Regions from separate parts of the Novosphingobium sp. TH158 genome, predicted to be linked through region 1. Evidence: predicted binding sites of a transcription regulator. Region 1 holds the regulator's gene; the other holds the start of a gene.
The links. Region 1 encodes LexA, which represses DNA repair genes until DNA is damaged. Its sites were predicted from a motif close to GTTCCNCNCTTGTTCT; they were not measured.
Positions count from the first base shown of each region.

Region 1 (14,491 bases):
TTCGGGGTGCGCACGCACGCGGATGAGGGCACCGAGCCAGAGGCCGGGCATGTGCACAGCGCCCCGGTCAATTTCTCGGGCAAGCGCATCGCCAAGCGTGCGACGATCCTGTCGATCGTGCTCTTTGCTCTGTTCTACTTGAACTACACCTATGGCTGGGTCACGACCGATGACCTTGACCTTGTGCAGCGGCTGCGCCCCAACTGATCAGTCGCGCAGGCGCTCGATCGCCTGTGCCAGCGCCACATAAAGCTTGCCCATGTCGGAAGACAGCAGGGTGACGCTGAGCGCGTGACCATCGCGCGTCGAAAGCAGCTGCCGCAGCATGGCTTCGAAATCGTGGATGTAGCGCGAAACGTGCTGCCGGAACTCGTCGTCATTGCGATAGATCTGCGCCACCGAGCGCGCTTCGGACGTATCGAGCAGGCGCACGGCGCGGCGGGTGAATACGCCTCGGTCGCCGCGCAGGTAAGCGGCCCAGGCCGTATCGGTGACGTCGCTCGACATGGCCTTGGCGATGTCGATAGCGTTTGAGTTGAGGCTTTCGGTGAGCAGGGCGACCCGGCGGGAGAAATCGTTGTCCACCTGCTCTTCCGCGCGCTCGCGGGCCTGGGCGACGCGGCGTTCCAGATTGTCCGTCAGCTCGCTGATCCGCGCCAGCTGGTCGCGAAGGCGGCGGGCGGTGACCTGGCTGGCCTCGGCGGCTCGCGCGGTCGCTGCCTCCAGCTCCGCAATGGCTTCCACGGAGCGCTTCTGGAGCACCTCTTCCAGCGTACGGCTGCCTTCGCTGGCGAGGTGCTCGGCCAGCTTCTCGACCGAACGACTGCCGCTTTCTTCCAGCGCAAGCGCCGCATCCCGTGTGGCCTCGGTCAGCTTCGCAAGGGCCGCGCTCATCTCGTCACGGCTGTAATCGGCAATTCGCCGGCTTTCGCCGTCGAGCGCGGCAAGGGCCTCGCGCAGTTCGCCGAGCGCCCCACCGTGCCTGTTTGCTCCGGCTTCAAGTCCGGCCTGCAAGGCACCGATTTCGCCGAGAGACTGGCTGATCGACCCGCGTGTTTCGCTGACCTTGCCGGCGACTTCTTCGGCCCTCGATGCGGCGCGGCCAACGCCTTCTTCCAGGTCGCGGATCCGGCCCTCGATCTCGGCAAGGCGCTCGACCCCGCCGGCAATCGCCTGCGGCAGGTCCTCGCTGCTCTGGCGAGAGCTGGCTTGCAGCAGTTCAAGCAACCGTACGCTGTCGTCGGTCAGCTTGCCGATAGCCCCGTCAATGGCGGATGCACTTTCCTGGCTGTCCGAAAGATGGCCGATCAGCATCTGCACACGGCCGGAAAGGCTGGTTTCGGTTTCGCCCGTTCGGACCGCAAGGGCTTCGATCTGCTCGCCGGCCTCGGCAATGCGGGCCACGATCGATTCGGAAAGGTCGGCCATCTGGCGGCTGCGCGCTTCCTGCGCCTCGAGGCGCTGCGCGATAGCTTCGTCGATTTCGACCAGCTGGCGCCGGATCCGCGTCACCTCTTCTTCCTGGCGCTGGGCTGCTTCGGCGCTGCGCTGTCCGGCCTCTTCTGCGAACAGGCGGTTGCGCTCGGCAATGCGGGCGTCGAAGGTCTCTGCCTCCTGCGCCAGTGCGGCAATCCGCTCACGCGCGGACTGGTTGGCCGTGGCATCAAGCGCATCAAGCCGTTCAAGCGCTTCGCGGACCGATGCCTCAAGCCGCTCGCGCGATGCGGCGAAGGCCTGGATGGCCTGATTTTCGCCATCGCGCATGGACTTGAACAGTGTTGCGCTCTCGTCGCGCAGGGCGCCAATGCGGGCGCGCAGCGAGGCGAGGCTTTCGCTCTCATGCCCGTCGAGGGTTGCACGGATATCCTGCAACTCTTCCATCAGGGCGGCAGAGCGGGTGCGGATCGCAGCGAGGGCGTCCACCTCATGCAGGTCAAGCTTTTCGCTGAATTCGGTGCTGCGGCTTTCGAGGTCGGCGAAGCGGGCTTCCGCTGCTTCCTTGATGCCTTCGATCTGCGTACCGAACTGCGCCAGTGCGCTGTCGATCTTCGTGCGCAGCGTCTCGACATGGCGTTCGCTGGCCTGGCCGAACTCGTTGAGCCGGTTGAACCCGTCAATCATTTCGCCAAGCTGGGTCTGCGCGGTCCTACCGGCGCTGGCGATGTTGTTCGCTGCGTCCTTTGCCGAGCTGGCGATCACCGGCAGCTGGCTGCGAAGACGCTCCATGTTGTCGAGCGCCGTGCTGCTGACAGTGGAAATGGCTTCGATCCGATCACCGTTCCCGGCAATCAGCTTCTCCAGCTTTTCCGCATGCTTCGAGAGCTTCTCGGTCGCGACACGGCCAAGGGAATCGAGATCGCGCGATTGCGAGGAGAGGAACTCGCGCGCCAGGCTAAGCTCGCGATTGACGATGGTCAGGCGCTGCTCGAGCCGGGCCGATTCCTCGGATAGCATCCGCGCCGTATCGCCAAAGCGCATGGCTTCATGGCGGCTGTTGCGCAGGCTGAGGATCCAGGTTGCGACAACCAGCAGGGTGGGGGCCGCCCAGGTGGTTATGAGGCTGACCGCCTGTTGCGGCGTCGTTCCGCCCAGCAGCCATTGGTTCGCCCAGACGAAGAACGCGCTCCACCCGGCTATGGCCGAGAGGGCGAGGGCGGGGACGATCCAGTGACGGCGCGGCGCCTCTGTCTCGGCATAGTCTGCTTCATCGCCCCAGGCGGCTGCGACACTCTCTTCGGTAGCCGTGTCGAGCAGCAGCTCTTCGGTTTCGGTTGCGGGTTCGGCAGCCTGCTCGGCTCCCGCCCCGATGGCGACGATGCGTGATCCCCCGGTCATCCGATCAGGCTACCACGAATTGCGCCTGTGGATAAACCCCGGTTTAACCAAGCGTCGTTACTATGCCTCGCCATGGCTTATGAAGCAGGTGAACTTGATGCCACCCTGGCGGCTGCAGCGGGCGACGATGCCCGGCTGTTTGCCGAACTGAAGGCGGCATTTGCCGATAGCGTTGCCCGCCAGCTTGACCTGATGCGCCGGTCGCGGTGCGACGGCAACTGGCAGGTGGCCTCGCTGCGGCTCAAGGGCGTTGCGGCGAGCTTTCATGCCGCCCCGCTGCTGGACCTCGCCGAAGAGGCACTTGAAGGCGCCCCCGGCGATCCCAGCGTCCTGCGCCGGATCAAGGTTTTTCTCGACGAGTTCACAGCCGCAGCGTGACGGGCTGCCCTTGGCAGGCCATGGCCTAGCGTCTAGTCTCCGCGCCTTCGTGCCAGGAGAATGACGCTGCGGGTTGCCTTGCTCTCGATGATGGAACCGGCGCATGCCGGTCTCGACAGACCTCGCGCATACCTGCGACTGGGCGGAACCACGCTTGCGCGGCACCAGCTCTCGCTTGCCCTGGCTGCGGGATGCGAACGCATTGCCTGTCTCGCGCGGGCGCTCGATCCCGAACTCGTCGAATTGCAGCACGAGGCGGAGCGCGCCGGCGCCCGTTTCCACATGATATCCGGCGGCCGGGCGCTTTCCGGCCTGGTAACGGCAAGCGACGAGGTGCTGGTGCTTGCCGAAGGCGTGGTGCCGTCAAGCGACGACACCCTGAACCTGATTTCGCAGGCACAGACCATCCTTGTCCTGCCCGCCGATACGGCCGTTCCTGCAGGCTTCGAGCGCATCGACATCAACCATGCCGCGGCGGGTGTGATGCTGATTCCGGGGCGCCTTGTCGAACGCCTGAACGACCTCCCTTCCGACGTCGAGCCGGTGTCTGCCCTTCTGCGCATCGCCTTGCAGGCGGGTGTTTCACAACGGCTTGTGCCGCAGGCCGTATCCGCTTCGGGGCGATGGCTGCTTGTCCGTGACGAGGACCAGGCACACGCGGCAGAGGACCACTGGATGGAGCGCCAGACTGCCGGACTGGGCCGCTCGCCCGGGCTTGGGCTGGCTGCATGGATTGCGCGAAGATACGGGCCCGCCTTGCTGCATGCAGGGAGCGGCCCGAGGACGTTGATGTTGTTCGCCATCGCCTTGCTTGCCCTGGCGGGAGGCGCTGCCTGGTTTGACTGGGCGGGGATCGGCCTGCTGCTGTGCGTGCCTGCCTGGATCCTGCACCGGACGGCGGCCATTATCGCGGGTGTGCGCCGCGAAGCCCTTGGCGGTGAGGTGGACTGGCTCAGCCGACCGGGACCGTTTGGCTGGCTGCTCGATGCCGCAATCGTTGCGCTGCTGGTGGTTGCCATGCCCCATTTGCCGGGCGAGCCGCTCTGGCAGCGCGCCTTGATGCCATTGGTCCTGATCGGGTTGCTGCGCCTGCTGGCGCGCGTGATGAAATGGCGGTTCTCGCCATGGCTGGAAGACCGCGCATTGCTGTGCCTTGTCGCGGGCGGTCTAGCATTTTCCACCTATTTGCCGGTGGCGATCGCAATGGTAATCCTCGCGCTTCTGACGGCCGGAATCGGGCTTCCTGACGATTCCGATGGGATAACGCGAGCTTAACCATGCAACGCTATGCCGTTGGACATGACTGAAGTGCTTCATTCGCCGGTTGCGGGCGAACCGATCGAAAACGTGCTGCGCGCGGAACTGGCGCATGGCGATGCCATGATCGGCACGATCATCCCCATCATGCGTCACCTGCTGGCCAGCGATGATCATTCGGTGTTCTCCGAAGAGATCGTCGCGCGCACACGTTCGATGCTGGAAGATGTTGCCCGGCAGCTTCTGATTGCGCGGGGCGAGGCCGGAAATGTCCCGGACCCGCGGGAAATCGGCGCGGAGGATATTGCGGCGCTGGTGCATAGCCTTTGCACCGACCCGCTGCTGCTCGCCCACGTTCATGCACTGGCGCTTGAGTTTCAGCTGTCCGAACGCCTGCATGGCAGGCTGGCGCTCGATCCCGTGCTTTCACCCATGCTGCAGGCGCTGATCGCATCGACCGACGCCCAGATCGCCACTTCGGCGATGAACCTGCTGGCGGCGCAGACGCGATTCGTCCAGTCGCAGCGCCGCATGCAGCTTTCGCTGCTTGAGCTGCCTGCCGATGTCCTCCACGCCGCACTGATCGCCCTGCGCCAGCACTGCGGCCCCTCGGACGAGCCGGCAATGATCGCGGAAAAGAAGTTCTGCGAAACCTATGACGAGGCTCGCACCCGGCTTGGCCTGATGACGCGCCTGATCCTGGGAATGGGCGGCGGGGCGCAGGCTGCCCTCTCGGTGGAACACGCTGGCGTGGCCCTGTTCCTTACTGCGCTCTCGATCGCAGCCGGACAGGATCGTGCGCTGGCGACGCTCGCGACCAATGAAGGACAGGTGGCGCGGCTTGCCCTTGCGCTTTCCGCGTCGGGCATGAAGGCCAGCACTGTCGAGCAGCAGTTCGTAACCCTGCATCCCGACATTTCGCTACCGACCGGTTTCGAGGACCTTGGCCCCGATCGCGCGGCCGCGATCCTCTCGCATGGGGCAGGGTATCCGGCCTGATGAAGGCAAACGGGGCACCTGGAATTGCGCTGGCGCGAACCGATGCGGAAGACCGGCTGGTTTCCGCTGACGAGCCTCTGCGCAGTTTCCAGTTGCGCTGTGGTGGCGAAATTCCGGGGGTTGTCGCGGCTCCTGCCCTGCTGGAGATCGTGCGGAAATCACGGCGCTTCGGCATGAAGCTGTCACGCCCGTTCGCCGCTCAGGACGGGGTTGAGAGCGTAACTGCACTCGCCGAGATCGAACCGGCCGTCGATGGCGGCTGTACCATCCGGCTGCGTCACTGGCAGGCGCGATCCATGCCGGTCGAAGACCAGGCCGAAGTGGGCGAACGCGTGGCCACGATCGATCGCGACATCGCCGAATTCCATGCCCGGCTTGATGCCGACCAGCAAGTGATCACGGCGGAGGCGGGATCTGACGAATTGAAGCCACTGGCCACCGCCATGCTGGCCATGCCCGGCAAGGTCTGGACCGGCTATGTCGAGGCCGAAGGCGCGGTTTCCGGCAAGGTCACGCATTGGCGCCTGTTGAACGGCGTCAGCGTGAAAGTTGCCGGCTCGCCGCGGCCCTGGCGCGTGACCCTGACGCCGCTTGGCGGCACGCCTGACCAGCCCGCGGGATTCGAACTGGCGCTGACGTCGGACATTGCCCCGCCACCGCCGGCACCGCCGCCGCCAGCGGGCTTGCGGAAAGCAGAGGCACGGCTGATCGGGCGCGACGTTGCCCCCGTATTGCGCCAGCCCATTGCCCGGATCATCGCCAATGCCGAGACGATCCGCACGCGCCTGGCCGGGCCACTGGCCGAGGAATATTCCAACTATGCGGCGGACATTGCCGCCGCCGGGCAACACCTGCTTGCCCTGATAGACGACCTGACCGATCTTGAAGTGGTCGAGGCCGACGATTTCTCCACCGCGCCCGACAATGTCGATCTTGCCGACATTGCCCGCCGGGCGGCCGGTATCCTGGGTGTGAGGGCGCGCGAGCAGGGCGTGATCGTCGATGCTCCGCGCGCAGGGGAAACGCTGCCTGCCATTGCGGAGTTTCGCCGCGTCCTGCAGGTCCTGCTTAACCTGCTGGGCAATGCCATCCGTTATTCGCCGCCCAATTCGCAGGTCTGGATCCGGCTGGAACGGATTGGCGATTTCGCGCGGGTGATCGTGGCCGATCAGGGCCCCGGTCTCTCCGCCGATGAACAGGCGCGCGTCTTCGACAAGTTCGAACGGCTGGGGCGCAGCGGTGATGGCGGATCGGGCCTTGGGCTTTACATCTCGCGCAGGCTGGCGCGGGCGATGGGCGGCGATCTGACGGTGGAAAGCGCACCCGGGCAGGGTGCGCGCTTCAACTTGTCGGTTCCGGCTGACCTGAAGGCCGATTCAGGACTTTGAGCCCACGCGGCGACTGATCAGGATGACGGCGGCACCAGCCGCAGCAATCATCAGGCCCTTGGAAACCCACCCGCGATCAGCGAGCATGAAGCTCTCCGGCGGCCACATGATCACGCCTGCGCCCTGCAGGGTGAAGAAGATGCCCAGAACCATGAGCACCGCGCCGACGACGGTAAGTGCAGAGCGCAGCATGAAAATTCTCCCGTGTGTTCCGGGGCCGCTCGGACCCCGAAACACAGGTAACGGGAAAAATCAGCGCTTGTCGATGCTGATGTAGTCGCGCTCTGCCGGGCCGGTGTAGAGCTGGCGCGGGCGACCGATCTTCTGGCCGGGGTCAGAGATCATTTCGTTCCACTGCGCCACCCAGCCCACGGTGCGGGCAAGGGCGAAGAGCACGGTGAACATCGTGGTCGGGAAGCCGATCGCCGAAAGGATGATGCCCGAGTAGAAATCCACGTTCGGGAACAGCTTCTTTTCGATGAAGTAGGGATCGCTGAGCGCGATTTCTTCAAGCCGCAGGGCGGTTTCGAACAGCGGATCGTTGACCTTCAGCGCGTCGAACACTTCGCGCACGGTCTTCTGCATGACGGTCGCGCGCGGGTCGTAGTTCTTGTAGACGCGGTGGCCGAAGCCCATCAGGCGGAACGGATCGTTCTTGTCCTTGGCGCGCTCGATGTAATGCGGGATCTTGTCGGGGGTGCCGATTTCCTTGAGCATGTTGAGCGCGGCTTCGTTCGCGCCACCATGCGCCGGGCCCCACAGGCAGGCGATACCGGCCGCGATGCAGGCAAAGGGGTTCGCACCCGACGAACCGGCCAGGCGCACGGTCGAGGTCGAGGCATTCTGCTCATGGTCGGCATGAAGGATGAAGATGCGGTCCATCGCCTTTTCGACGGCCGGGATCACCTCGTATTCTTCGGCGGGCACGCCGAAGGTCATGCGCAGGAAGTTGCCGGTATAGCTCAGCTTGTTGTCCGGGTAGAGGAACGGCTGGCCGACCGAGTACTTGTAGGCCATGGCCGCGATCGTCGGCATCTTGGCGATCAGGCGGTGGCTGGCGATCTTGCGCTGCACCGGATCGGCGATGTCGGTGCTGTCATGGTAGAACGCCGACAGCGCGCCGACCACGCCGCACATGATGGCCATCGGGTGCGCATCGCGGCGGAAACCGCGATAGAACGTGGAAAGCTGCTCATGCACCATGGTGTGGCGGCTGATGGTGTAGGTGAACTGGTCAAGCTCCTGCCTGCTCGGCAGTTCGCCGTTGAGCAGCAGGTAGCTGACTTCCATGAAGCTGGAGTGTTCGGCCAGCTGGCCGATCGGATAGCCGCGGTGCAGCAGCACGCCTTCTTCGCCATCGATGTAGGTCAGGCCGCTTTCGCACGAAGCGGTGGAAGTGAAGCCCGGGTCATACGTGAACATGCCCGTCTGGCCATAGAGCTTGCGGATGTCGATCACGTCCGGACCGATCGAGCCGCTCAGGACAGGATATTCGTTTTCCTGGCCGCCTGCGTTCAGCTTTGCGTTGCCCACCTTCATGTCTCCTTAAATCAAACCGGTTCGGCCGGACATGCCTGCGCGTCGATCCGCGCAAGGCTTTCCTCCCGTCCCAGAAGTACCAGAACGTCAAAAATTCCCGGGGATGTCGTCTGCCCGGTCAAGGCGGCGCGCAGCGGCTGCGCCAGCTTGCCCAGGCCAAGTCCCCACTCTTCGGCCAGGGCCTTGACCCTTACTTCCAGAGATTCGGTTGTCCAGTCTGCAGCCTCGCGCAGCGCCGAGGCGATCCGCGACAGCAGGGCGCGGGCATCGTCGGTCAGCAGCGCTGCAGCCTTGTCCTCGATCGTCAGCGGTCGCTGGGCGAAGAGGAATGCGGCAGCGCCGGCGAGTTCGTTGAGGTCCTTCGCGCGAACCTTCAGCACCGGCATGGCGCGGGCCAGCAGGTCGAGGTCAACCGCGCCGCTCATCCGCGCGGCGACGAGGCCTGCCAGGCGGGTGTCATCGGCCTCGCGCAGGTAATGACCGTTGAGGTTCATCAGCTTTGCGATGTCGAAGCGCGAAGGGCTCTTGCCGACATGGCCGATATCGAACCATTCGACGGCCTGGTCGCGGCTGATGAACTCGTCATCGCCATGGCCCCAGCCCAGGCGAAGCAGGTAGTTGAACAAGGCCTCGGGCAGCACGCCCATGTCGTCGCGATAGGCGTCCACGCCCAAGGCGCCGTGGCGCTTGGAGAGCTTGGCGCCATCGGACCCGTGGATCAGCGGGACATGGGCATAGACCGGTTCGGGCCAGCCCATGCCGCGGATGATGCACAGCTGGCGGAAAGCATTGTTGAGATGATCGTCACCGCGGATCACGTGGGTAACGCCCATGTCGTGATCGTCGACCACGACGGCGAGCATATAGGTCGGCGTGCCGTCGGAGCGCAGGATCACGAAGTCGTCGATCTCTGCATTGGCGACGGTAACGGTGCCCTGAACCTTGTCCTCGATCACCGTCTCGCCTTCGCGAGGTGCCTTGATGCGCACGACATAGGGCACATCGACCGGCCACGAAGCGGGATCGGCATCGCGCCATTCGCTTTCGATGCCGAAGGGGCGGCGTTCTGCTTGCGCCTTCTCGCGGCGCGCTGCCAGTTCTTCTGCCGTCAGGTAGCAGCGATAGGCATGGCCGGCCTCAAGCAGTTGGGCGGCTACTTCGGCATGGCGGTCAGACCGGGCGAACTGGAACACCGGTTCCTCATCGCCAAGCAGGTCGAGCCAGCCCAGGCCATCGAAGATCGCCTCGATTGCCGGCTCGGTGGAACGGGCGCGGTCGGTGTCCTCAATTCGGACAAGGTATTTGCCGCCGTGATGGCGCGCAAACAGCCAGTTGAACAGTGCAGTGCGGGCACCGCCAATATGCAGGTAACCCGTTGGCGACGGAGCAAAACGGGTGACGACACCGCGACCGCCGGTCGCTTCTTCGCCCTTGCCGCTCGCGCTTGCCATTACCATCGCCTTCCTGTCCAATGCGTTCCATGATGCAGCCTGCCGACAACCCGGCAATCGCAGACGATTCGCCGCCCTCGGTTAGGGCGCGCCGCGCTGCACTGCAACATTTCCTTTGGCGCGTTGCACAGCGCTTGTCCAGCGGACTTGCAGGCTGTGAAAGGTTTCTTGCCGGGGCCGGTTTCGAGCGTGCGCCCTGGCTTGCGGTTGCCTTCGCTGCCGGGATCGGCGTCTGGTTCATTCTGGCCAACCGCTGGCAATGGCTTGCGCTGATGGCAGCACTGGTAGCGCTTGCCGTCTCGGCACTTTCCGCAATGCGCGAGGATGGCCGCTATCCCTACCTCCGGCAGGCCATAGCTTCGCTGGCGCTGGTGGCCGCAGCGGGCTGCGGATTGGTCTGGGCGAAGTCCTCGCTGGTCGGGATGAAGGCCTTGCCGGAACCCTTCGTTGGCCAGATATCAGCCACTGTTGTCGGCCGAGAGGAACAGCCGGCGGAAGGCAGGGTCCGGCTTGTTCTGGCGATGAGAGAGGAGGCAACGGGTCGGCCTGTCAGGGTGCGGGTCAACGTGGCACTCGACAAGGATGCGCCGGGGGCGGTCGAGGGCGCGCAGGTGCGGCTGAAGGCGCGACTGGTTCCGCCTGCCGCGCCCATGCTTCCCGGAAGCTACGATTTTGCGCGGACGGCGTGGTTCGAGGGCCTGGCGGCGACCGGATCGGCGTTGAGCCGCGTTGAAGTCGTGAAGTCCGATGGAGCCGGGGATTCCGCCATTCGCCGTTTGCAGCGGGCGATCTCCTCGCACGTCAGGGAGGCGGTGCCCGGATCGGCCGGCGGCATCGCTGCGGCCTTCGCCAGCGGCGACCGCGGAGGAATCGCCAAGGCGGACGAGGACGCGATGCGCGATTCGGGCCTCACGCACTTGCTGTCGATCAGCGGGCTGCACGTCAGCGCGGTGATCGCCGCGACCTGGTTCCTCGCCATGCGGCTGTTCGGATTGTGGCCCTGGCTGGTGCTGCGTTTTCGGTTACCGCTGCTGGCCGCCGCCAGCGCCGCGCTGGTCGGCATTGGCTATACCCTGCTGACGGGCGCGGAGGTGCCCACCATCCGGTCCTGCCTGGGCGCGCTGCTGGTTCTCGCGGCCCTGGCCATCGGGCGCGAGCCTTTGAGCTTGCGAATGGTTGCCGTGGCAGCGTTCATCGTCATGCTGTTCTGGCCGGAAGCGGTGGTCGGGCCCAGCTTCCAGATGAGTTTTGCCGCGGTGATCGCTATCGTTGCTTTGCATGGCGCGGCACCGGTCCATGCCTTTCTTGCACCGCGTGAGGAGCCGTGGTGGCAGCACGGCATGCGGCGATTGGCCATGTTGCTGCTGACGGGCGTGGTCATCGAATTCGCCCTGATGCCGATCGGGCTTTTTCATTTTCACCGCGCCGGGGTTTACGGCGCGGCTGCCAACGTGATCGCCATTCCCTTGACGACCTTCGTTTCGATGCCGCTGATCGCGCTGGCACTGCTTTTCGATGCGGTGGGAGCGGGCGGGCCGTTCTGGTGGCTGGCGGGCAAGTCGCTCGAACTGATGCTGGCGCTTGCGCACTGGGTTGCGGCCCGGCCGGGCGCGGTCACGCACCTTCCTGCGATGGGCGCGGGTGGTTTTGCGCTATTTGTCGCCGGAGGATTGTGGCTGGCCCTGTGGCGAGGACGGGTGCGCTTTGCCGGACTGCTGCCCATCGCGTTCGGGGTGGGGGCTCTTGCCATGCTTTCCCCGCCCGACCTGCTCGTTTCCGGCGACGGTCGCCATGTTGGCATTACCCGCCTGGCAGGTGACGAACTGGTCGTGCTGCGCGACGCGAGAAGTGACTACGCCCGCGACAACCTGACCGAACTGGCCGGCATGAATGGCCGGGTGCGACGGATCGACGAGGTGCCGCAGGCACGCTGCAGCTCGGAATTCTGTGCACTTGAACTGGAACGGGGTGGCCGGACCTGGCACCTGCTTATGGCTCGGGGAACGGAGTGGGTGTCCATGCGCGATCTGCTGGCTGCCTGCGAACTGAGCGATATCGTCATTGCCGACCGGTGGCTGCCCCGGGCATGCAAGCCCCGCGTGCTCAAGGCCGACCGGTCGCTTCTCGACCAGACCGGGGGGCTAACGATAGACCTTGGCTCTGGCCGCGTCCGCAGCGTGGCCGAGGGGCAGGGGGAACATGGCTGGTGGGCGCCCGCCGTCCGTCCGCCGCGTTCGCCGGACACGGAAAAAGGGGCCGGCAAAGCGCCAGCCCCAAATCCATCTGCAACCGCTTCGAAAGCTCAGTGATAGCGCCGCAAAAGGCCGGCCAGCTTACCCTGAACCTCTACCTCGCCGGGGCCGTAGTGCTGCGGATCGTAGGCCGCATTTGCCGGATCGAGCCGGACACCGCCCTGTTCGCGGTGGAGGTACTTGAGCGTAGCCTCCTCGCCCCGAACGAGCGCAACGACGATTTCGCCGTCGCGCGCGGTGTTGGTCTTGCGGATCAGCGCGAAATCGCCATCGAGGATGCCGGCTTCGACCATCGAATCACCGGATACTTCGAGGGCAAAGTGTTCACCTGGCCCGAGCAAGGCGGCAGGAACCGGCAAGCTTGACTGGCCTTCCAATGCTTCGATCGGCACGCCGGCAGCGATCCGGCCGTGCAGCGGAATTTCGATCACGTCGTTCGCCGGTTCCGGACGCGCGGCAGGCGCGCGCAGGGGCGGGGTGACCGTGTTGGTGTTCGCCGGTGCGGGCTTGGTTGCCCGCGGCGAGGCATCTTCAGGTTGCCGTAGCACTTCCAGTGCGCGGGCCCGGTTGGGCAGGCGGCGGATGAACCCGCGTTCCTCAAGTGCGGAAATCAGGCGATGGACGCCGGACTTCGACTTGAGATCAAGCGCTTCCTTCATTTCCTCAAACGAGGGGGAAATTCCCGTTTCCTCCAGCTTGGCCTGGATGAAGCGGATCAATTCGTGCTGCTTGCGCGTCAGCATCGGCCGTCACTCCTCAACCCGAACGGCAAATGTTCTTGCGCCGTTCAGTGAACGAATGAGGAACAATTAAGCAACGATTCGGGACAAGTCAAGCGCGGCTCAAGCAATGCCCCCGTTTCCGAGGAAATGGACGTCGACCTTCTCGCCCGCATGGCGCGCGGGCGATCCCGCCGGCCGGTCGATGAGCACCTGCGCCGCCGCCATCGCTGCAAGGGCGCCGCTGTCCTGCTGGGTCAGAACCTCTACGCCTCCGTCCGAGAGCCTGCCCCGCAGGAACTCTCGCCGGTCGCCGCCTGGCTGCATTGCCGAGGCCAGCGGCAGCGGGATGGGGCACGGCAGGGGCTGGCCTGCCCCCAGGCTGGCGCGCAACAGTGGAAGCAGGAACAGGAATGCCGTGACGTGGCTCGATACCGGGTTGCCGGGAAGGCCCAGGATCACCTGCGCTCCTCGCGTTGCGACCAGAAGCGGCTTGCCGGGCTTGATCGCCACCTTCCAGAAGTCGAGGGTTCCGCCGGCCTGTTCGATTGCCGGGCGGATCAGGTCGTGATCGCCCACCGAGGCTCCGCCCGTGGTCACGACCACGTCGGCATCGCGTGCATCGTGGAAAGCCCTGGCGAGGGCTTCAAGGTCGTCGCGAACGGGTCCGATGCGGCTGACGGTGCAGGGGTTCGCCGCGAGCAGCGCGGCAATCATGGCGCCATTGCTGGCGGGTACCTGGTGTGCGGGACAGAGTTCGGGATCCTCGGCCAGTTCATCGCCGCTGTCGATGATGACAACATGAGGAACCCGGCGGACCGGCAAGTGCTTGTGCCCCGCAGCGATGGCCAGCGCGAGCTGGGCAGGGCCGATACGGGCGCCGGCCGGCAGAAGCTCGTGATCCAGTGCGAAGTCCGATCCGCAACGGCGGATATGCTTGCCCGGCGGAGACGGCGGGGTTCCTGTCAGTTCAATCCGCTCGCCGGCACGGACGATGTCTTCCTGCAGGATCACCGCATCGGCCCCGGCCGGCATGAGCGCGCCAGTTGATATCCGTACGGCCTGTCCCGGTTCGATGCTGCCGGCAAAGGGATGTCCGGCGGCACTTTCTCCGATCACGGTCCAGGGGCCGGCAAGATCCGGTCCGGTCACGGCATAGCCGTCCATCGCCGAAACATGGGCAGCGGGCTGGGTGCGGCGCGCCTTCAAAGGTTCAAGCAGATAACGCCCCAGAGCAGAGGCGACATCGACGTTCTCGGTCCTCAGCCTTGGTGCCAGTGCCAGCAGGCGTGACTGTGCCTCTTCCAGGGGCAGCATGGCGCTCACTCCGGAGCCTTCCAGTCGCCGGACTTGCCGCCGGACTTGGACAGCAACCGGACTTCTTCGACGACCATCGCCTTGTCGATGGCCTTGGCCATGTCGTAAATCGTCAGCAGGGCGATCGAGCAGGCGGTCATTGCCTCCATCTCGACCCCGGTGCGACCGCTGAGCGATGCGCTGGCCGTTGCACGCAGGGCATTGTCTTCGAACGTGAAGTCCACCGTAACGGAATCGAGCGCGAGCGGATGGCACAGCGGGATAAGCTCCGCCGTCTTCTTGGCCGCCATGATCCCCGCAATCCGGGCCGTGGCAATGACATCGCCCTTGGGAACTTCGCCATCACGGATGGCCGC
Region 1 is NZ_PKRT01000001.1:396,878-411,368, forward strand. It holds gene C0V78_RS02070 (DUF1467 family protein) at 1-207, shown strand, start outside; gene C0V78_RS02075 (ATPase) at 208-2,835, opposite strand; gene C0V78_RS02080 (Hpt domain-containing protein) at 2,908-3,213, shown strand; gene C0V78_RS02085 (hypothetical protein) at 3,274-4,488, shown strand; gene C0V78_RS02090 (hypothetical protein) at 4,513-5,469, shown strand; gene C0V78_RS02095 (sensor histidine kinase KdpD) at 5,469-6,857, shown strand; gene C0V78_RS02100 (hypothetical protein) at 6,846-7,049, opposite strand; gene C0V78_RS02105 (citrate synthase) at 7,110-8,396, opposite strand; gene gltX (glutamate--tRNA ligase) at 8,408-9,847, opposite strand; gene C0V78_RS02115 (ComEC/Rec2 family competence protein) at 9,877-12,156, shown strand; gene lexA (transcriptional repressor LexA) at 12,150-12,842, opposite strand; gene C0V78_RS02125 (molybdopterin molybdotransferase MoeA) at 12,942-14,135, opposite strand; gene moaC (cyclic pyranopterin monophosphate synthase MoaC) at 14,141-14,491, opposite strand, start outside.

Region 2 (14,491 bases), 1.3 Mb from region 1:
CCAGACATTGGTGGCGACGAGGAACACCTGGTCCTCGTCGATATCGCCGTCGCTGCCGGGGGCGAGCACGGCGCGAACCGAGGGGCCGCCGGTGTCGATGGGGTAGGAGCCCGGCCCGCCCACCGAAAGCCCGCGCAGGGTGGTCAGCCGGTCGCGCAGCTGAACCTTGCAGGAAAGCCCGCCCGGCAGGGGACGTTCGAAATCGAGCACGAAGGTCTGCTGGTCCACCCAGCGGCCGGTGGCGGGCACCGGGCAGTCGCTGGTCGCCGCCGGCCTGGCCCGCGGATCGCCCAGCGGCACCATCGGTTCGGAAAAGCGCAGGGTAAAGCGCTCCACCGCGCCGCCGGCACCGCCGCCGGTGCCCATCGTCGCCAGGACGACCTGCGGCGCAGTATCGCTGTGCGCTGCAAAGGGCAGGGTTGCGATGGCAATCAGCGAAAGGATCCAGCGGGCGCGCATCAGTAGTCCCCCAGGGTACGAGGTGATTCGAAGGCTACCCTTCCCCATTCGCGGGGCGCTGTCCACGCCCGCGCATGGGGGCAGAGGTGAAATTTCCTGTCAGGAATTGTCCATGCAATTCAACCGGAAGCCCCGGCCGCTGCCATGGGCCGCCGGTTACAGCACGCCCAGGTGCTTGCCGGCGAAGATCAGCACCATCGATCCGATGATCGAGGCGATCCAGCCGCCGCGGCTGAAGCTCTGCTGCCCGCGGCTGGTGACGAAGCCGGCCAGCAGCGATCCCAGGATGCCGATCAGCGTGGTCTTGAAGAAGCCGATGTCGGTATTGCCGATGTAGAACAGCTTGGCCAGCACGCCGACGACGAGGCCGGAAATGATGTAGGAAATGGCATTGATCATGGCCCGATTCTCCCTTGCGGGGGCGACCCCCCATGGTTCCCTGAGGCAAGGGCTAACCCGCTTCGACCGGTCCGGCAATGCGCATTCGCGGGCCGGTTGCGGGCAAGGCGCGGACAAGTGCCGATTCAATCCGGCGCAAGCAGGACTCGCTTCGTCGATGTGGAGAAAAAAATATTCCCCGCGCACTTTGACTCTTGCGCGCCTCGCCAGCCGAGGATTTCCCGCGCGTCGCTGCAATGCAGAAAGTTTGCGCCGCCCGTCTCCATCCACAGCCCGCTGGTTAGTTCCGGATTTACCCTCTTGAACCTGAAACTGGTTGAGGCACTATCGATAGTGGTCCGGTACGCAGGGGGACCCACTAGACCTAGTTTCAGCCCAAGGCCGCCGATTCCGGCGAAAGGGGGCGGATTCGGTCTGGCAGTGGCCTGAAGTTGACGGATCGGGGGACAAGTCAGGGGAAAAACTTTCCCTTTTTGTTCTCCTCAATGGTGAGCGCGACTGGTAGGAAGGGATCAAGCCTTCCGATTCGGTCGCCGGCGAAATTTTCGGCTGCCGTGGCAGCCAGCGATTGGAACGGGGGCAGGCAAGGTGGATTTCAGGAACGGAGATGGGTCCGTGTCGGACGGTGATGTTGAAGTGACCGACCTGGCAAGCGCGCCATCCGAAGCAAAGGAGGCGGGTTCACACCCGGCCGTACCCATGGCGGACAAGAGCGATAGGGGCAGCGAAGCCCTGGTTGAAGCGGTCGAGATCGACAAGCTCGGTGCCGAGGCGATGGCCGGCGCGGTGAAGGCCGTTTCGCAGGCGGCGAAGAAGGCGAAGGAGGATTCCAAGTCCGTCCAGCCGCGCCGCTTCACCATCGTCACCGATGACAGCCGCGATGCCCTGCTGACCGACTTCGGCAAGGACACGCTGGACGATCGCTACCTGCTGCCGGGCGAAAAGTACCAGGATCTCTTCGCGCGCGTTGCCGATGCCTATTCGGACGATCAGGATCACGCCCAGCGCATCTACGATTACGTATCGAAGCTGTGGTTCATGCCGGCAACGCCGGTGCTGTCGAACGGCGGCACCGGGCGCGGCCTGCCGATCTCGTGCTATCTCAACTCGGTCGATGACAGCCTCGAAGGCATCGTCAACACCTGGAACGAGAACGTCTGGCTGGCCAGCAAGGGCGGCGGCATCGGCACCTACTGGGGCAATGTCCGCGGCATCGGCGAACCGGTCGGCCTCAACGGCAAGACCAGCGGCATCATCCCCTTCGTCCGCGTGATGGACAGCCTTACGCTGGCGATTTCGCAGGGCTCGCTGCGCCGCGGCTCGGCGGCCTGCTACCTCGATGTCTCGCACCCCGAGATCGAGGAGTTCCTCGAAATCCGCAAGCCTTCGGGCGATTTCAACCGCAAGGCGCTCAACCTGCACCACGGCGTGCTGGTGACCGACGAATTCATGGAAGCCGTTCGCGACGGGCGCGAATTCAACCTGCGCAGCCCCAAGGACGGTTCGGTGCGCGGCACGGTCGATGCCCGCAGCCTGTTCCAGAAGCTGGTTGAAAACCGCCTCGCCACGGGTGAGCCCTATATCGTCTTCTCCGATACCGTGAACCGCATGATGCCCAAGCATCACCGCGATCTCGGGCTGAAGGTCTCCACCTCGAACCTCTGTTCGGAAATCACCCTGCCCACGGGCCGCGACCATCTGGGCAACGATCGCACGGCGGTGTGCTGCCTGTCCTCGCTCAACCTGGAAACCTGGGAAGAGTGGCAGGGCGACGAACGCTTCATCGAGGACGTGCTGCGCTTCCTCGACAACGTGCTGCAGGACTATATCGACCGTGCCCCGGACGAGATGGCCCGCGCCAAGTATTCCGCCGCGCGCGAACGCTCGGTCGGCATGGGGGTGATGGGCTATCACTCCTACCTGCAGAAGAAAGGCATCGCCTTCGAAAGCGCGATGGCCAAGGCGCTCAACCTCAAGATGTTCAAGCACATCGCGGCAAAGGCGGACGAGGCTTCGCTCCTCCTCGCGCAGGAACGCGGTGCTTGCCCGGATGCGGCGGACATGGGCGTGATGCAGCGCTTTTCCTGCAAGATGGCCATCGCGCCGACCGCGTCGATCTCGATCATCTGCGGCGGCACCTCGGCCTGCATCGAGCCGATCCCGGCGAACATCTACACGCACAAGACCCTGTCGGGCTCGTTCGTGGTGAAGAACCCCTACCTGGAAAAGCTGCTCCAGTCGAAGTCGAAGGATTCGACCAATGTCTGGAACTCGATCCTCGAACACGGCGGTTCGGTCCAGCATCTCGACTTCCTGTCGCAGCAGGAGAAGGACGTTTACAAGACCTCCTTCGAGATCGACCAGCGCTGGCTGCTCGAATTCGCGGCAGACCGCACCCCCTACATCGACCAGGCCCAGTCGCTGAACCTCTATATCCCGGCCGATGTCGACAAGTGGGACCTGATGATGCTGCACTACCAGGCTTGGGAAAAGGGCATCAAGTCGCTCTATTACCTGCGCTCCAAGTCGGTGCAGCGTGCGGGCTTCGCTGGCGGGGTGGAGGCGGACAATACCGCCGCTCCGGCCCAGTACCAGATGGAAGCCAAGCAGACCGATTACGAGGAATGCCTGGCCTGCCAGTGATGGGCCAGGCCGCTTCCCCGGTTACACTTTGCGACACGGCAGGCCTTGCGCCGCCGGCAACCTTCGGCTTGTTGCGAATCGTTCGCAACAAGCAAGGAGTTAGATTTCATGCGTAAATGGCACCGCTGGCTGTCCGTGTTCTTCGGCGTGTTCCTGCTGTGGATCGCCGTCACGGGCACGCTCAGCCAGGTTGTTCCGCTCGTCCAGCGCGGCGGGTTCGAGAACGAGGCGGCGGAAAAGGCGGAGCGCGCCAGGGCCCTGGCCGCAGCGACCCCGCCGGGCTTCGTCTGCCCCGAAACGCTAACCTGCCAGCCCAAGCGCAAGGGCGGCTCGATCGTCGGCACGCTGCACCACCTGCATTCGGGCGAAAGCTTCGGCCCGCTCGGCGTGGTGATCGCCACGCTTTCGGGGTTCGCCATGGTGTTCTTCGCCTTCTCGGGCCTGTGGCTCTACATCCAGATGTGGCGCAACCGGAAGAGCAGGTCGATGAAGCCCGGCTGGTTCTGGGACTGATCCGATGGGCCGCCGCATCATCACCGGGCTGGACAGCGACGGGCGCTCTGCCGTGCTGGTGGACGAGGCGATCGTCCACACCGCCGGCGGCGCGGCGATCATCTGGGCGAGCGAAGCCCTGCCGGCAGACAATTCCGCGCCGGCAGGCCCGGTGCCGGCCTTCTCGTTCGACCTGATGCACGGCGGCGGCGCCTCGTTCATGGTCATGGAATACCCGGCCGACATGGGCGAATACTGGCACTCCACCGACACGGTCGATTGCCTGGCCATGCTTTCGGGCGAGATCGTCTTCATGACCGAGACGGGCGAGGTCACGCTGCGCGCTGGCGACGTGCTGGTCGATCGCGGCATCGTCCACTGCTGGCGCAACGACAGTGGCAAGCCCGCCCGCGCGGCCATCGTGCTGATGCCTGCAAAGCCGCTGGGCAAGGGGCGCACGGTGTGAGCCTGCGCCCGCGCCTTTCCCGGCCTTCAGCCCGCCGTCACGCGCTGGCGTGCCTGCGCGGCCGAGGTGGACAGGCGCACCATGTCGCCCTCCACCGCCGCCACCAGCTCGATCGGCAGGAAGCGGTGGCCGCCATCGGTATCGGTGCCGGATTCGGCGCGGGTCAGCTTGATCCGCTCGCCCTCCACGCCGTCGACCGTGCCGACATGCTCCCCGTCGGAGCCGACTACCTGCATGTGCTCGGCGATCTCGTCGGCAAAGCCGGTGTCGGCATTGTAGAGGAAGGCGCTCTCCCCGCCGGTCACCTGCTGTTCAAGCACCGGGTCGGGATCGAAGGTGATCTCGTTCTCCTCGTCCCCGGTATCTCCCGCGGCATCGGGGGGGCGCCCGTCGCGCGCCGCCTTCGACCAGCGGTCGCCGGTCGGGTTGGCGCTGGTGCCGGTCACGTTGCGGCTGTCCCGCGGTTCGTATTCGCCGCCCTGGCCACCCATGGGGAGTCTCCTCGGTTTGGATCGGGCGCGAAAACCGGCCCGCTTTTCCCTGAACACGCCGCAGGCCGCGGCGGTTCCCGAATATCCCCAACCGCGCCGCGCGCCGCCCTTCGCGCCGCCGCCGGCAATCCCTATATTGAACGCTCGCTCCAGAAGGAATCGACCCATGCCGCTGCTTGAAGCCCGCAAGACCTACAAGCCCTTCGAATATCCCTGGGCCTATGAATTCTGGAAGCGCCAGCAGCAGATCCACTGGATGCCGGAAGAAGTGCCGCTGGGCGAGGACTGCCGCGACTGGGCGCAGAAGATCTCGGAGAACGAGCGCAACCTGCTCACCCAGATCTTCCGCTTCTTCACCCAGGCCGACGTGGAAGTGCAGGATTGCTACCACGAAAAGTACGGCCGCGTGTTCAAGCCGACCGAGATCAAGATGATGCTCGCCGCCTTTTCCAACATGGAAACGGTGCACATCGCCGCCTACTCGCACCTGCTTGACACCATCGGCATGCCCGAAAGCGAATACGGCATGTTCCTTGAGTACGAGGAACTGAAGGCCAAGCACGATTACCTGCACACCTTCGGCGTCGATACCGACGAGGATATCGCCCGCACCCTCGCCATGTTCGGCGGCTTCACCGAAGGGCTGCAGCTCTTCGCCAGCTTCGCCATGCTGATGAACTTCCCGCGCTTCAACAAGATGAAGGGTATGGGCCAGATCGTCAGCTGGTCGGTGCGCGATGAATCGCTGCACTGCGAAGGCATCACCAAGCTGTTCCACACCTTCGTCAAGGAACGCGACTGCCTGACCAAGGCGGTGAAGGAAGACATCATCGACTGCTGCCAGAAGACGGTGCGCCTCGAAGACGCCTTCATCGACCTCGCCTTCGAACAGGGCCCCGTGCCGGGCATGAGCGCCAAGGAAATCAAGCGCTATATCCGCTACATCGCGGACTGGCGCCTCGGCCAGCTCGGCCTGCCGGCGATCTACATGATCGAGGATCACCCGCTCCCCTGGCTCACCCCGCTGCTCAACGGCGTGGAACACGCCAACTTCTTCGAAACCCGCGCGACCGAATATTCGAAGGGCGCCACCCGCGGCGACTGGCAGACCGTCTGGTCCAGCTTCGACAAGCGCCAGAAGGCGAAGTCGGCCAACGACGGCGAGGACGCCGCGCTTGAGGCCGGCGCCGAGGGCGAGGGCACGCCGGATATGTTTGCTGGTGGTGTGGCTGCGGAGTAGTTGCATGACGGACATAGTCATAGACCCTAGTGAGGGCGGCAAAAATCTTGTCATTCCAACCGATAAAATACCTCCAGCAGCTTGGCAGGCGATATACTACCATCTTAGTAAAAAAACTGAGACAAGAAAAAAGTTACACTCTGGCGCGTTCACAATTGATAAAGATAAAATAATTGATTTGATTTATCGTCTCAAGCAATCAATTGTAGCTTACGGTCCTCAGGCTGAAAAAGTAGAGTTTACGGTCGCGTTTCGTAACGATACTTCTGAGCAGCTTTCGAGCTTGGAAAAATTTATTGCCACAGATGTAAGTCATAAGGGTGCGCAAACAAAAAGTGTTGCAATAGATTTTGACTTCATAGTTTGCCCGGCAAATGAATTGCAGGGAGGTATGATGCCTCCACAAAAATTCAAAGTTTTTATGCTTTTGGATCAAGATTTTTTTTCAGATCCTGATCCTGAGCAGGCAGGGTTTTTTAATGATGGAGTTGCTGGCAAGAACGTTCTCAGCGTAATCGAGTATTCTGAGTACTCGGTATCGAGGGCGTTGCAAGGGGCTGTGGACGAGTGGGTTGCAACGCTCCCGCGTCGCGATGTTCCATTCGTTTTAAAGAAACTTCCCACAAGTATTCGTGCATTCAATGGGGCCATTCCAATTTTCGCAGCGGTCCTGGCTATCGTGCCGTTTATGCGATTTTCAAATCCCTTGAGTTTCTCTCAGGGGGCGCTGCTCCTTCTTCAAGCTATGTCGGCTGCTTTATTTGTATTCGGGTTCATGAAGATTTTTATCAAATGGGCTCTAAATACAATTGCTAAGATTCAACCTACTACGTATCTGCTAATAAGTTCTGGCGACCAAGAAAGACGTACAAGGATTGAGAAGGAAATAAAGCGACGCTCTGCTAGATTTGCTTTCGTTTTTGGGGTAGTTATAGTGGGCTTTTTGGTTGGGACATTGTCAAGCTTGTTTGCAAGCTATATTCAAGCAGGGCTACAGTGACCGAGGTGTAGAAATTTAGAAGCCCCGAAAATAAAGTGCCAACCATGCTCACCGTCCACGAATCCTCCATCCCCGTCATCATCAAGCGGCTCACCGCGCTCTCGGGCGTCCTCGCCAAGGGGGAAGCCCATGCCAAGGCCAAGGGCGTGGACGAGGCGAATTACCTCACCATGCGGCTGGTGCCCGATATGCTGCCGCTCTCCGCCCAGGTGCGGATCGCCTGCGACGTGCCGCGCCGGGGCATGGTCCGCCTGAGCGGTGGTGAGCCCGCGCCGATGGAGGACAAGGAAGGCACCTTTGCCGACCTGCAGGCGCGCATTGCCGATACCATTGCCGTACTCGAAGGCATCACGCCCGAAAGCCTCGAAGGGGCGGAGGAACGGCAGGTCACGCTCCCCACCCCGCGCGGCGAGGTGCTGGAATTCACCGGCCGCTATTTCCTGTTCGGCTTCGTCCTCGCCAACCTGCACTTCCACTGCACCATGGCCTATGCCCTGCTGCGCGGTGCAGGTGTGGAACTGGGCAAGGCGGACTATATGGGCGCGCCTGCCTGATCGGGCTGCCGCTGTCCTACAGGCGCGCCGTGCGGTAAAAGGCGCGGGCGATGCCGCTCTCTTCCTGCCTTGCCCCCGGCCTGCCGCTGCCCGCCCGTGCCGCTTGGCGGCGCGCCGGTGGGCGGGCGGGGCGGCGGATTTTTTTATTTCGCGGCGTGTTTCCGTCGCAAAAACGGCGCAAGCCACTGGGATTCCACGGCAAAAGGTTTGGACGCGAGGTTTACACCGTGTCAACCTTGTCAACCTCAACCCCGCCGGGCCAAACGCCCCCCGGCGATATCCCCAAGCCACGGCGCGCGGGCGGGGGCGGCGCGGTTGCAATCGTTTCCCGGCGCGTTAAGGGCCGGATTGCAGGCCCCGACCGCCCCGGGGCAACCGAGGGAAACGCGCCATGAAGATCCTGACCGGCAACTCCAACCTGCCGCTCGCCCGTGCCATCGCCGCCTATCTCGAACTGCCGCTGACCGATGCCTCGGTCCGCCGCTTTGCCGACGAGGAGGTCTTCGTCGAGATTCACGAGAACGTGCGCGGCGAGGACGTGTTCGTGGTGCAGTCCACCTCGTACCCCTGCAACGACAACCTGATGGAACTGCTGATCTGCATCGATGCGCTGCGCCGCGCATCGGCCGCGCGGATCACCGCCGTCACCCCCTATTTCGGCTATGCCCGGCAGGATCGCAAACCCGGCCCGCGCACGCCGATTTCGGCCAAGCTGGTGGCCAACCTGATCACCGAGGCCGGGGCCGACCGCGTGCTGGCGGTGGACCTGCACGCCGGGCAGATCCAGGGCTTCTTCGATATCCCCACCGACAACCTCTATGCCGCACCGGTGATGGCCGCCGATATCCAGGCCCGTTATGGCGACCAGCCGCTGATGGTGGTCTCCCCCGACGTCGGCGGCGTGGTGCGCGCCCGCGCGCTGGCCAAGCGGCTGGGCGAGAACGTGCCGCTGTCGATCGTCGACAAGCGCCGCGACAAGCCCGGCTCGTCCGAGGTGATGAACATCATCGGCGACGTGAAGGACCGCGCCTGCATCCTGATCGACGATATCATCGATTCGGGCGGCACCCTGTGCAACGCGGCCGAGGCGCTGATGGCCGCCGGCGCGGCCAGCGTTACCGCCTATCTCACCCACGGCGTGCTTTCGGGTAAGGCGGTGGAGCGGGTCAACGGTTCGGCGCTGAAGGAACTGGTCATCACCGATTCGATCCAGCCGACCGAGGCGACGCTCGCTTCCGACCGCATCCGCGTGCTGTCCATCGCCCCGCTGGTGGGCGAGGCGATCCGCCGCATCGCGGACGAAAGCTCGGTCAGCTCGCTGTTCGACTGAGCCGGCCCCGGCAGGCCGCTATTCCCAGGGGCGCACCCCGCCCGGTTCCAGCCGCTTGATCGCCTCGAGCCGGCGGGCCTGACGGCTCTCCAGCGCGAGGGTGAGGATTGGCTGCGGGCGCTGGACGAACTGGCGCGGCGTCATGCCGAAGATCTGGGTGAACTCGCGGTTCAGGTGGCTCTGGTCGTAATAGCGCAGGGCCAGCTCCGCCGCCTCGCCCTCGTCGGCCACGCCGCGCAGGTGGGCCGCCATGTCGAGCGCGCGGGCGCGGCGCAGCACCTGCTTGGGGCTCATGCCGAAGTCACGCGCGATGATCCGCTCAAGGCTGCGGGTGGTGATGCCGCATTCGGCGGCAAAGTCGGCCACGGCGAAGGTCGGATCGGCCAGTGCCGCCGTCTCGAACCGGGCGGTGACGGGATCGGGCAGGCGCCCGCCCTTCTCGCCGATGATGCGGCGGATCAGGTCTTCAAGGTAGAGCAGGCACTGCTCGGGCGATCCGGCGCGGTCCAGCTGGTCAAGCGCATGGGCGCCGGGCAGGCCCATCTCGCCGCAGTCGAACATGCGATCGAGCACCACGGCGGTGGGCTGGCCGATCAGCGCCGGGCCGGAACCGGGGCGCAGGCTGAAGCCGATCGAGGTGAAGGCGCCGCGCACGGTGATCGGCATGAGCCGCGATTGCGGGCCGAAGAACACCGCCGAGCGGCCAAGGCTGTGCGTGCCGTCGGGCGTCGTCGCCGACCAGTTGCCGCGCAGCTGGAAGCGGAACACAGAGGCATCGGCGACAATGCCGCAATCGAGCACGTAATCGTCGGGCGCGTCGATGATCGTGGCATAGAGCCCGCCGATCCACGGGGCGATGTCGGCGGCAGGCGCGCGGTTGTAGGACAGCGGCTGGCCCAGGCGCGAAACGCCGTGCTGCGGGCTCAACGCCGCATCGACCGCTGGAATGGTCCGCTTCAACATGATGGCCTGCGCCCGAGTTCCCTGAGCCGGAAAAGCACGTTCCGGCCTGTCTGTATGTTTGCCCCCCAATACAACGGTTGGGAAAGGCAAACTTGTAGGTTCCCGCCAAAACCGTTGCTTCTTGACCGAATGCCCGACAGGCGGGCAGGAGGCGGGCATGAAGCTTGATGACGATATCGCCCTTGCCCACCGCCTCGCCGATGCGGCGCGGGAAGCCATCCTCCCCTGGTTCCGCAGCGAGCTGGCCAGCGAGCGCAAGGGAGACGCCACGCCCGTGACCGAGGCGGACCGCGCAGCGGAGGAAGCCATGCGCCGCCTGCTCAAGGCAGAAGCCCCGCGCGATGCCGTGCATGGCGAGGAATTCGGCGCGACGACCGGCTCCAGCGGGCGCACCTGGGTGCTCGATCCGATCGACGGCACGGCGGGCTTCCTTGCCGGCCGTGCCATGTTCGGCACCCTGATCGCGCTGGTGGTCGAAGGCTGGCCGGTGCTCGGCATCATCGACCAGCCGGTGATGAACGAACGCTGGGTGGGCGTGAGCGGACGGCCGACCACGCTCAACGGCAAGCCGGTGCGCACCCGCGCCTGCCGCAGCCTGGAGGAAGCCACGCTGGCGACCACCGGGCCGCACTACTTCGACGATCACGAGGGCGGCCACTTCATGGCGCTTGCCGCGCGCACCGATCACCGCCGCATGGTGATGGGCGGCGATTGCTACAACTATGCCATGCTGGCGACGGGACACCTCGATATCGTCTGCGAGGCCGGGCTCAAGCTGCACGACTGGGCGGCGCTGGTGCCGGTGGTGGAAGGCGCGGGCGGCACGATGTGCGACTGGAACGGCGATCCGCTGCATTCGGGATCGGCGGGCCACGTCCTGGCGCTGGGCGATCCGGCGCGGCTGGAAGACGTGGTCGAGGCGCTGGCCTGCGGGCATTGATGGGGCAGCCGCTGCGCTTCTTCTTCTACGGCACCCTGCTCGACGGCGGCGACAACCCGGTGGCGCAGGAGGTGCACCGGCTGCTTGAGCCCGGCTCACCTGCCAGTGTACGCGGCGCCTTGCATGCCTTGCCCGATGCGGCCGGCTGGTTCCCGGCGCTGGTCGCGGGCGAGGGCGAGGTCTTCGGGCGGGTCTATACGGCGCGGCCGCAGTTTACCGGGGCCGACCTTGCGCGGCTGGATGCCTATGAGGATTTCGACCCCGTCCGGCCGGCAACTTCGCTGTACCTGCGCCGGGAAGTGGCTTTGACCGGCGGTGGCGCGGCTCAGGCCTACCTCTTCAACCAGCCCCTCCCACCCGGCAGCCGGCCCATCCGCAGCGGCGATTTCCGGAGCTGGCTTCGCGAAACCGGCCTTGCGCCGTTCACCGGCCTGCGCGAGGCTTGATCGAATACAACGATACAGAGAGGAGCCACCATGCAGCTTTCACTTTACCAGGCCACCGTGCCGTCCTTCCTGCAGATCCTGCGCCCGGTGGCGGGACTGGTGGAGAAGGCGCGCGAACACTGCAAGGCGCAGGGCGGCGAGGAGGCTGCGCTCTGCGATGCGCGGCTGGCACCCGACATGTGGCCCTTTGCCAAGCAGGTGATGGCGGCGGTCCAGCATTCGGCTGGGGCCATCGAAGGGGCGAAGCGCGGCGAGACGGGGCCTGACATGTCCGCGCCGCCGACCAGCTTCGATGCGCTGGCCGCAGCCGTTGCCGGGGCGATTGCCGCGCTGGAGAAGGTGACGCCCGAGGAGGTCGACGGCATCGCTGCCAATGACACCTGCTTCCGCTTCGGCGAGCGGATCATGCCGTTCACCGTGGAGGATTACCTGCTCTCCTTCGCCCTCCCCAACTTCTACTTCCATGCCTCGATGGCCTATGCCGTGCTGCGGAACCAGGGCGTGCAGGTGGGCAAGGCGGACTTCCTTGGGGCGATCCGGCTCAAGCACTGACCCGCCGGGGCTTGCTTTTCCGCCCGCCTTGGCCTAGTGGCGCGCGCTTCATTGACACGGAATCGATGACTGGCCTGGCTGAAAGGGCTGCCATGGCGAGTTGGACGTGTCTTCGAACAAGGAGACGAAAATGCCCAAACTGAAGACCAAGAGCGGCGTGAAGAAGCGCTTCAAGCTCACCGCTTCGGGCAAGGTGAAGCACGGCGTTGCCGGCAAGCGTCACCGCCTGATCAGCCATAACGGCAAGTATATCCGCCAGAACCGCGGCACTGAAGTGATCTCCGACGCCGATGCGAAGGTGATCAAGAAGTGGGCGCCCTACGGGCTGAACTGAGGAGCGCTAGACCATGAGCCGTATCAAGAGGGGTGTTACCACCCGCGCCAAGCACAAGCGGATTCTGGACCAGGCGAAGGGCTATCGCGGCCGTCGCAAGAACACGATTCGCGTCGCCCGCCAGGCCGTCGAAAAAGCCGGCCAGTATGCCTACCGCGACCGCAAGGTTAAGAAGCGGACCTTCCGCGCCCTGTGGATCCAGCGCATCAACGCTGCCGTCCGCGCCGAAGGCCTGACCTATTCGCAGTTCATTCACGGCACCAAGCTTGCCGGCATCGAACTCGATCGCAAGGCAATGGCCGATCTGGCGATGAACGAAGGCGGCATTTTCGCTGCCGTGATCGCCCAGGCCAAGGCAGCCCTGCCGGCCTGACGATCCGGACCAAGCGGTCCTGAAACACAAGAACGCGGGAAGGCCCTGGCCCTCCCGCGTTTTTTGTGGCCCTTTTTTGGCATGAAACAGGTTTGTCATTTGCCAAGCCCCGCGCGATCTGCGCAATTGTAGGTAATAAGACATACAGGGGCAGAAATTCGGTGTCGCAGGGATGCGAGGTTCAGGCGCGATTCTTTCGCCCGCCGGCGGAGATGCGTCGCTATTTCACGACGTTCTACCATGTGGAAGCGCGCATGTGCACGCCTTACCATGCGGTTGACTACCTGCACCCCGAATGGACCAATTTCCGGTTCCACGATGGCTACAAGCCGGTTTCCACGAACTATCGCGGAGACTGCGTTTCGAACGCGGGCTTTTATGTGACGGGGCCGAGCAGCCGCGCGGTGAAGTTCGAGTTCGACGATTCAATCCGCGTCTGGGGCGTCGGCATCCTGCCGCTCGGCTGGGCCAAGTTCATCCGCGCCGATGCGGCGGACTGGGCCGATGCGCTGGTCGACGGCAACCGCACTCCCGCTTTCGCCGACTTTGCCGGCCTGGCAGACACCTTGTTCCAGGGCGAGCCCGACGTCGACGGGGAACTGGCGCGCATCACGGACTGGTTCGCGGCGCGGCTTGACCGACCGGTACCTGACGAGGACCGCATCGTTGCCGTGCACACCGCGCTTGTCGATCCGGAAGTGGTCAGCGTGACCGACCTTGTCGCGCGCACCGGGATCAGCCAGCGGACGGTGGAGCGGATATGCCATCGCGCCTTCGGCTTTTCGCCCAAGCTGTTGCTGCGCCGCCAGCGATTCCTGCGCAGCCTGGCCAAATATGCCCTTGATCCCAGCCTGAAGTGGATCGGCGCGCTGGATGGGCAATACCACGACCAGGCCCAGTTCGTGCGCGATTTCAAGCAGTTCATGGGAATGACGCCGCGCCAGTATGCGGCTCTCGAAAAGCCGATGCTGTCCGCGGTAATGCGGGAAAGGGCACGCTTTGCCGGCAAGGCGGTGCAGGCGCTGGACGCGCCCGACTGACCGCTGCCTGCAGGCAGGTTGCCCCCTGCCGCCCCAGCCTCTAAAGGGCCGCGTTCAACCCTTCTGAGCAGGACGGAAAATCACGTGGACCATGCAGCTACCGGACAGGAAGCGCTTGCCCGCATTGCGGCGGCTGGCGATCTCGATTCGCTGGAGAAGCTGCGTGTCGAGTTTCTCGGCAAACAGGGGTCCATTTCCGGCCTGCTGAAGACGCTTGGCGGCATGTCGCCCGAGGAGCGGCAGGCAGAAGGCCCGAAGATCCACGCCCTGCGTGAAAGCGTGACGCTGGCCCTGGCCGATCGCAAGGCGGCGCTCGAAGACGCGGCGCTCGAAGCGCGGCTGGCGGCCGAACGCATCGACCTTTCGCTGCCTGCTCCCGATGCCCCGCGCGGTTCGGTCCATCCCGTCAGCCAGGTGATGGACGAACTGGCGGAAATCTTCGCCGACATGGGCTTCGCCGTCGCGACCGGCCCGGAAATCGAGGACGACTGGCACAATTTCACCGCGCTCAACATGCCGGAAAGCCATCCGGCGCGCGCGATGCACGATACCTTCTACTTTCCGGACAAGGATGCAGAAGGGCGCGACATGCTGCTGCGCACACATACCAGCCCGGTGCAGATCCGCTCGATGCTGGCAAAGGGGGCGCCGCTGCGCATCATCGCGCCGGGGCGCGTCTATCGCTCGGACTCGGATGCCACCCACACGCCGATGTTCCATCAGGTCGAAGGTCTGGTGATCGACAAGGGTATCACCCTTGGCCACCTGA
Region 2 is NZ_PKRT01000001.1:1,709,248-1,723,738, reverse strand. It holds gene C0V78_RS08530 (alpha-2-macroglobulin) at 1-459, opposite strand, end outside; gene C0V78_RS08525 (GlsB/YeaQ/YmgE family stress response membrane protein) at 616-858, opposite strand; gene C0V78_RS08520 (ribonucleoside-diphosphate reductase subunit alpha) at 1,558-3,501, shown strand; gene C0V78_RS08515 (PepSY domain-containing protein) at 3,610-4,014, shown strand; gene C0V78_RS08510 (cupin domain-containing protein) at 4,019-4,459, shown strand; gene C0V78_RS15280 (DUF2171 domain-containing protein) at 4,486-4,950, opposite strand; gene C0V78_RS08500 (ribonucleotide-diphosphate reductase subunit beta) at 5,117-6,190, shown strand; gene C0V78_RS14765 (hypothetical protein) at 6,195-7,190, shown strand; gene C0V78_RS08495 (DUF1993 family protein) at 7,235-7,744, shown strand; gene C0V78_RS08490 (ribose-phosphate pyrophosphokinase) at 8,136-9,074, shown strand; gene C0V78_RS08485 (AraC family transcriptional regulator) at 9,093-10,037, opposite strand; gene C0V78_RS08480 (inositol monophosphatase family protein) at 10,195-10,977, shown strand; gene C0V78_RS08475 (gamma-glutamylcyclotransferase) at 10,977-11,423, shown strand; gene C0V78_RS08470 (DUF1993 family protein) at 11,454-11,975, shown strand; gene rpmI (50S ribosomal protein L35) at 12,106-12,309, shown strand; gene rplT (50S ribosomal protein L20) at 12,323-12,682, shown strand; gene C0V78_RS08455 (AraC family transcriptional regulator) at 12,895-13,722, shown strand; gene pheS (phenylalanine--tRNA ligase subunit alpha) at 13,807-14,491, shown strand, end outside.
Region 2: the regulator LexA is predicted to act here: its motif matches at 1,323-1,338, upstream of C0V78_RS08520 (ribonucleoside-diphosphate reductase subunit alpha).